One region of the Mesorhizobium sp. M2A.F.Ca.ET.042.01.1.1 genome, then DNA from elsewhere that is predicted to be linked to it. Evidence: riboswitches for the same ligand, from Rfam matches in the RefSeq annotation. Region 1 holds a riboswitch; the other holds the start of a gene.

Region 1 (3,750 bases):
CGGCCTCGTCTGCTCGACGCCGATCGGTTCGCGGCCGGACGGCTTTTGGGCCGAAGTCGAATGCGCCTTCCTCAACACGCTGCAGGCGCGCTGGCAATATGCCGGCGAGGCGCTCGGCCTCGGCTTCGCCCAGGGCAAGAGCATGCTGTGGAACAAGCCGATGCTGGACGCCAATGGCGGCATCCAGGCCTTGGCCGCCGAGATCGCCGAGGACGCGGCCGCCACCAAGCTGGTCAACAGCCTGGGCCTGCGCGTCAATCTCGTCGCCTCGCCTTTCGAGCAGCCGCTTGGACAGCGCAGCTTCGCCGAGATCTGGTCGCGTCAGACGCGCTGGGCGCGGCTGCGCCGGGTGACGTTCCCGCTGTTCTTCGCCCCGGAGATCCTCACAGGCGCCGCGATGCCGCTGCTGCTGGCGCTGATTGCCGCGGCAAGCGCCGGCGTCAGCCTGCCCAGCACGGCTTTGTGCGTGCTGGCGATCGCCTACCTGCCGGAATGCCTGCTGGCCGCTGCCAAGGGCTGGTACCTGTCGCCGCGCAGCGTCACCCCGATGATCGTGCGTGACGCCATGCTGCCCGCCATCTGGGCTCGCGCCTGGTTCGGCGGCGCCGTCGAGTGGCGCGGCAATGCGATGACAATCCGCACCCGCGAGCTGAAAGAACTCAAGGAGATCGCCTGAATCGTCTGAGCGATCTCCCGCGATATTTTCCAGCTTATTTTGCCGCCTTCAGCGCCTGCTCGATGTCGTCCAGCAGATCGTCGGTGTCTTCCAGGCCGACCGAGAGCCTGAGCGTGCCGGGACCGATGCCGAGCTCGGCACGTGCCTCGTCGCTCAGGTTCTTGTGCGTCGTCGTCGCCGGATGGGTGATCAGGCTCTTGGCGTCGCCGAGATTGTTGGAGATCAGCACGATGTCGAGCGCGTTCTGGAAGGCGAAGGCCGCCTGCTTGCCGCCCTTGACGTCAAGGCAGATCAATGTCGAGCCGCCGGACATCTGCTTCTTGACGATATCGGCCTGCGGGTGATCGGCGCGGCCCGGATAGATGACGCGCGCGATCTCAGGCCGGCCGGCCAGGAAATCGGCGATCCTGCCGGCGCTTTCGGTCTGCTGGCGCACGCGAAGCGGCAGCGTCTCCAGCCCCTTGAGCAGCGTCCAGGCGTTGAACGGCGAGAGGCTGGGGCCGGTGTGGCGGAAATAGTCGTGCAGGTTTTCGTCGATCCATTTCTTGTCCGACAGGATGACGCCGCCGAGACAGCGGCCCTGGCCGTCTATGTGTTTGGTCGCCGAATAGACGACGATGTGAGCGCCGAGCTGCAGCGGCTTCTGCTGCAGCGGTGTGGCAAAGACGTTGTCGACGATGACGCGCGCGCCGATCGAATTGGCGAGCTTGGCGACAGCGGCGATGTCGACCACTTCCAGCGTCGGATTGGTCGGGCTTTCCAGGAAGAACAGCTTGGTGTTCGGCCTGACCGCCTTTTCCCAATTGGCGATGTCGGTGCCGTCGATCAGCGTCGCCTGGATGCCGTAGCGCGGCGCCAGCGTCTCCACCACCCAGCGACAGGAACCGAACAGCGCGCGCGCCGCGACGATGTGATCTCCCGCCTTGACGCTGCAGAGCAGGGCAGCGGAAACTGCGGCCATGCCGGAGGCTGTCGCGCGGGCATCCTCGGCGCCTTCCAGCGCGCACATGCGCTTCTCGAACATGTCGACGGTCGGGTTAGCGTAGCGCGAATAGATGAAGCCGGGCTCCTCGCCCTTGAAACGGGCCTCGGCAGCCTGCGCCGTCTCGTAGACATAGCCCTGCGTGAGATACATCGCCTCGGCGGTTTCGCCATACTGGGAACGCAGCGTTCCGCCATGCACGAGTGCTGTCTGAGGTTTCCAGTTGCGCTTCTTGGTGCTCATAGCCCTGCTTCCAGACACAAAAAAACCGGCCGCGAAGTCGCAACCGGTCCATACAGCCTTGCGGCTCGACGGTCCTTTAGCGACTTGTTTAACGTGGCTGCAAGCCGACCGGCCAAATCACCACGGGATAACGACCCTTTAAATGACCGCCGCGCTTGCGTCAATTGCCGGCTTCATTAAGAGGTTTGTACCAGCCGGACGGCAACAGCCTGCTTGGGTCCTCGCCCGGCCTTGTGAACGGAGCCAGCCTTTGCGGCAGACAGGCATTCTTCCGGATCAGGACATCGCGGCGCTGTTCAAGGCGAACGCGCTCAAGTCGCCGCGTGCGCTGGACACCAACCAGATCCAGCCGGCCAGCCTCGATCTCAGGCTCGGCGACAAGGCCTATCGCGTGCGCGCCTCCTTCCTGCCGGGGCCCGATCATCTGGTCGCCGACAAGCTCGAACGGCTGAAGCTGCACGAGATAGACCTCACCGGCGGCGCGGTCCTGGAAACCGGCTGCGTCTATATCGTGCCTTTGCTGGAAAGCCTGGCATTGCCGGCCGAGGTTTCGGCCTCGGCCAATCCGAAGAGCTCGACCGGCCGCCTCGACATCTTCACGCGGGTCATGACCGATCGCGGCCACGAGTTCGACAAGATCGCCGCCGGTTATCACGGGCCGCTCTATCTCGAGGTCAGCCCGCGCACCTTCCCGATCGTCGTGCGCGCCGGCTCGCGGCTGTCGCAGATCCGTTTCCGCATCGGCAATGCCGTGCTTTCGGAGAGCGAGCTGCGCGACCTTCACCGTGCCGAGATGCTGGTCGCCACCGAGCCGCCCAATATTTCCGGTGGCGGCATCGCGCTCTCCATCGATCTCGACGGCGACAAGGACGGGCTTGTCGGCTACCGCGGCAAGCACCATACCGGCCTGGTCGACGTCGACAAGCGCGCCGCGCAGGACGTCGTCGATTTCTGGGAGCCGATCTACAAGAGCGGCGCCGGCGAGATCGTGCTCGACCCTGACGAATTCTATATCCTGGTCAGCCGCGAGGCGGTGCACGTGCCGCCGCTCTACGCCGCCGAGATGACGCCCTTCGACCCGCTGGTCGGCGAGTTCCGCGTCCACTATGCCGGCTTCTTCGATCCGGGCTTCGGCCACTCCGCCGCCGGCGGCAGCGGCAGCCGCGCCGTGCTCGAAGTGCGCAGCCACGAAGTGCCTTTCATCCTCGACCACGGCCAGATCGTTGGCCGCCTCGTCTACGAGCACATGCTGAAGCGTCCGCAGGCGCTCTACGGCACCGACCTCGGCTCGAACTACCAGGCGCAGGGCTTGAAGCTTTCCAAGCATTTCAGGACCGCGCGCTGAGCTGCCAATCTCCCCCCTTGAGGGGGAGATGCCCGGCAGGGCAGAGGGGGTCGTCTCACATGGAGCGCGACGTCCTGTGACGCGAGGAGGTTGGCGCTCTACGCGCAGCGACCCCCTCTGTCGCCTTCGGCGACATCTCCCCCTCAAGGGGGGAGATCGGCGCTACAGCGCCTTCACCGCCACCTTCACCGGCTTTTCGATCTCCAGCGGATTGCGCAGCGGCAGGCCGAAATCCGGCGCCTCGATTTCGAACGTGTCGCCGGCCTCGGTCTTGATGCCGTCGGCGAAGGAGAGCGTCGCGGTGCCGAACATATGCACATGCACGTCGCCGGGCTGGCGGAAGGCCGAATATTTGAAGTGGTGGTGCTCGAGATTGGCGATGGTGTGCGACATGTTCGCCTCCCCCGACAGGAACGGCTTTTCCCAGAGCAGCTTGCCGTCGCGCCAGATGCGCGATGCGCCGCGGATGTCGGCCGGCAGGTCGCCGATCAGGATCTCGGGGCC
Region 2 (3,750 bases), on a different contig from region 1:
CGATCTCGACGAAGGAGACGGAAGCGCCCGCCGCGTTCAAGGCATGCACGATCGAGCGGCTCTCTTCGGTCGGGAACAGCCAGTCGCTGGTGAAGGAAACCAGGCAGAAGCGCGTCCTGGTGCCGGCGAAGGCATCGGCGAGGCGCCCGCCGTGATCGGCGGCAAGGTCGAAATAGTCCATCGCGCGGGTCAGATAGAGATAGGAATTGGCGTCGAAGCGGTCGACGAAGGTCATGCCCTGGTGGCGCAGATAGCTTTCGATCTGGAAATCGGCGTCGAAGCCGAAGGTGAGCGCCTCGCGGTCCTGCAGGTTGCGGCCGAACTTGCGGTGGAGCGCCGCTTCCGAAAGATAGGTGATGTGGGCGGCCATGCGCGCGACGGCGAGCCCCTTTTCCGGGCGCTTGCCGAACTCGAGATATTTGCCGCCATGCCAGTCCGGATCGGCCATAACCGCCTGCCGGCCGACCTCGTGGAAGGCGATGTTCTGCGAGGAATGGCGGGCGCCGGTGGCGATCGGCAGCGCCGAGAAGACCCGCTCCGGATAGCTCGCCGCCCATTCCAGCACCTGCATGCCTCCCATCGAGCCGCCGAGCACGCAAAACAGCTTTTCGATGCCGAAATGATCGACCAGCATCGCCTGCGCGCGCACCATGTCGCGTATCGTGATGATGGGCAGGTCGAGGCCGTAAGGCTTGCCGGTCGCCGGATTGGTCGAGGCCGGGCCGGTCGAGCCGAGGCAGCCGCCGATGACGTTTGCGCAGATGACGAAAAAGCGGTTGGTGTCGATGATCCTGCCGGGACCGATCAGCACTTCCCACCAGCCCGGCTTGCCGGTCACCGGATTGGTGTTGGCGACGTGCTGGTCGCCAGTCAGGGCATGGCAGACGAGAATGGCGTTGGAGCGCGCGTCGTTCAAGCTGCCGTAGGTCTGGTAGGCGATCTGGAAAGGCGAGAGCAGCGTGCCGGCGTCGAGCTTCAGCGGCTTGTCGGGGCCGAACTGCAGCACTGGGCTCGACGGATGGTCGGCCTCATCGTTGGTTCTTGCAGCGCGCTGAGCGGCCATGTCCGTCCTCGATCCTGTCCCGCATCTGCCTCGACACGACGCGGTGTCCGGCCGGCGGCGGACAACAAAAAACCGGCTTGCCGTCGCAAAGCCGGTTACAGGTTGCAAACGGCCCTTTAGCGAGTTGTTTAACGTGGCTGCAAGCCGACCGGCCAAATCACCACGAGGTTCTTGGCTCTTCTACGTCTGCGTTATGCGAACGTCAACGGCGGCATTCCGGTGATCTCGTCTTGCGTAATTTATGTAAATTACGCATATTGCGTGGATGATATCGGTTCGATCTGTTTCAATCATTTCACCGGCTTTTTTATCGGATGGAGGCAGGTATGCCACGCAATACCGCGGTTCCGGCGAGCGATTTCGCCCGAAATTTTGCGAAATATCAGGACGAAGCCATCGCTAAGAAGGTCATCAACGTGACCAGTCATGGCCGGATTGTTGGAGCGTATCTGTCTGCCGCAGAGTTCGCGCACTACGAACTACTGAAGCGCCGGGAGCGCGAAATCCTGACCGTGGGCGATCTCGATGAGGACACGATCGCCTCCATCGAAGCTGCCGAATATGGCGTGGAACCGAAGTGACGCTGCCGGTTCCAAGGCCCAGGTCTTGTCATTCGCTATAGTTTTCTTTGGAGTACCGAACATGACCGGGGCGGTATCGAAGGCGCGAAGGATCGCCCCTGCGCGATCGTTGTCGCTACGCCACGCGATGCGGACGGTCACATCCACACCATAGTCGCACCGATTACCCATAGCCCGCCACCGGACAATTCCGCGTCGATTGAGATTCCGCCGACAGTGTGCCGGGCCCTTGACCTCGACGGCGGCCGGCATTGGCTGCGCCTTGATGAATTGAACCGGTTCCTTTGGCCCGGCTACGATGTTCGACCGCGTTCCGACGGCAGTTACGCCTATGGAATGCTGCCGCCGGCTTTGTTCGAGCAACTGCGCCGAGGGATTTTGCAGCTTCAGCAGACGCGCAAGACGCGGGTTGTCAGCCGCGACGTTTAACGCCGAGCCCGGCTGAAGCGCGGTGTAGAAACAGATCCGGGCCACGTGCTTCAAGCCCTTGTTTTAATGCGTGTCGTTGTTCCGGAAACCGCGGCACACTTCGCGGCGATATGCAGTAGGCCTCTCGACATTGCCGGTCACGGCTTGTATTTCCGCTGCGGCCTTCAAAGGCCCTCTCGACGGATTTGTGACATGAAGCAGGATCAGCCCCGTCCGACGCCCCGCGCGGGCATCATGGACATCGAGGCCTATGTGCCGGGAAAAAGCACCGCGCCGGCCGGCGTGACGAAAGTCTACAAGCTGTCGTCGAACGAAAATCCGCTGGGGCCCTCGCCGAAGGCGATCGAGGCCGCGCGCGAGGTGGCGGCGAAGCTCGACGTCTATCCCGACGGCACGGCGCGGCGGCTGCGCGAGGCGATAGGCGAGGTGCATGGGCTGAACCCTGCGAACATCATCTGCTCCAACGGCTCGGACGAGATCCTGGGACTTCTGGCGCAGACCTATGTCGCGCCGGGCGACGAGGCCGTGTTCACCGAACACGCCTTCATGGTCTACAAGATCTACATCCAGGCGGCGGGCGCCAAGCCGGTGGCGGTGAAGGAAACCGACGAGCGCGCCGATGTCGACGCGATCCTCGCCGCGGTCACGCCCAAGACGCGTATCGTGTTCCTTGCCAATCCGAACAACCCGACCGGCACCTACCTGCCGTTCAGCGAGGTGCGGCGGCTGCATGCCGGCCTGCCCAAGAATGTGCTTCTGGTGCTCGACGCGGCCTATGCCGAATATGTGCGGCGCAACGACTATGAAGCCGGCATCGAGCTTGCCGGCAGCGCCGAGAACGTGGTGATGACGCGCACCTTCTCCAAGCTCGGCCTCGGCGGCGCGCGCGTGGGCTGGATGTACGGGCCGGCGCATATCGTCGATGCCATCAACCGTATTCGCGGTCCCTTCAACGTCAACGCCACCGCGATAGAGGCCGGCATCGCCTCGATCCGCGACCGCGCCCATATCGAGCGCAGCGTGACGCATAACGAGAAATGGCTGGGATGGCTCAGCGCGGAGTTCATCGGGCTCGGCCTGCGCGTCACGCCCAGCGTCGGCAATTTCGTGCTGATCCATTTTCCCGACGACAAGAAACATTCGGCGGCGGCCGCGGACGATTACCTGAGCGCGCGCGGCTATATCCTGCGCCGCGTCACCGGCTACGGTTTCCCCAACGCGCTGCGCATGAGCGTCGGCACCGAGGAAGCCAACCGCGGCGTCATTGACGCGCTGAAGACCTTCCTGAAAAGCTAGACACCATGGCATCACCGATGTTCGAGAAAATAGCGCTGGTCGGCATCGGCCTGATCGGCTCATCGCTCGCCCGCGTCATCCGCCGTGAAGAGCTGGCGCGTCATATCGCCATCGCGACGCGCAGCGCATCGACGCTGAAGCGCGCCGAGGAGCTCGGCCTTGGCGATTCCTACACGACGGAGGCAAAAGAAGCGGTGCGCGACGCCGATCTCATCATCGTCTCGGTCCCGGTCGGCTCGTCCGGCGAGGTCGCGGCCGAGATCGCGCCGGCGCTGAAGAAGGGCGCCATCCTCACCGATGTCGGCTCGACCAAGGCTTCCGTCATCGCGCAGATCGAGCCGCACGTGCCGGAAGGCGTACACTTCATTCCCGGACATCCGC

What was found. Region 1 has a riboswitch for S-adenosylmethionine ahead of EOA23_RS00415 (O-succinylhomoserine sulfhydrylase). Riboswitches for the same ligand answer to the same signal wherever they lie in the genome.
Region 2: another riboswitch for S-adenosylmethionine. It lies ahead of EOA23_RS09910 (homoserine O-acetyltransferase); the one in region 1 lies ahead of EOA23_RS00415 (O-succinylhomoserine sulfhydrylase).

What each region holds. Positions count from the first base shown of each region.
Region 1 covers NZ_RZRX01000001.1:89,206-92,955, forward strand. Annotated here, with positions in the region: gene EOA23_RS00410 (ceramide glucosyltransferase) at 1-676, shown strand, start outside; gene EOA23_RS00415 (O-succinylhomoserine sulfhydrylase) at 711-1,901, opposite strand; SAM riboswitch at 1,958-2,035, opposite strand; gene EOA23_RS00420 (2'-deoxycytidine 5'-triphosphate deaminase) at 2,152-3,246, shown strand; gene araD1 (AraD1 family protein) at 3,409-3,750, opposite strand, start outside.
Region 2 covers NZ_RZRX01000047.1:25,520-29,269, forward strand. Annotated here, with positions in the region: gene EOA23_RS09910 (homoserine O-acetyltransferase) at 1-1,063, opposite strand, end outside; SAM riboswitch at 1,160-1,237, opposite strand; gene EOA23_RS09915 (hypothetical protein) at 1,390-1,644, shown strand; gene hisC (histidinol-phosphate transaminase) at 2,266-3,369, shown strand; partial or broken gene EOA23_RS09930 (prephenate/arogenate dehydrogenase family protein) at 3,375-3,750, shown strand, end outside.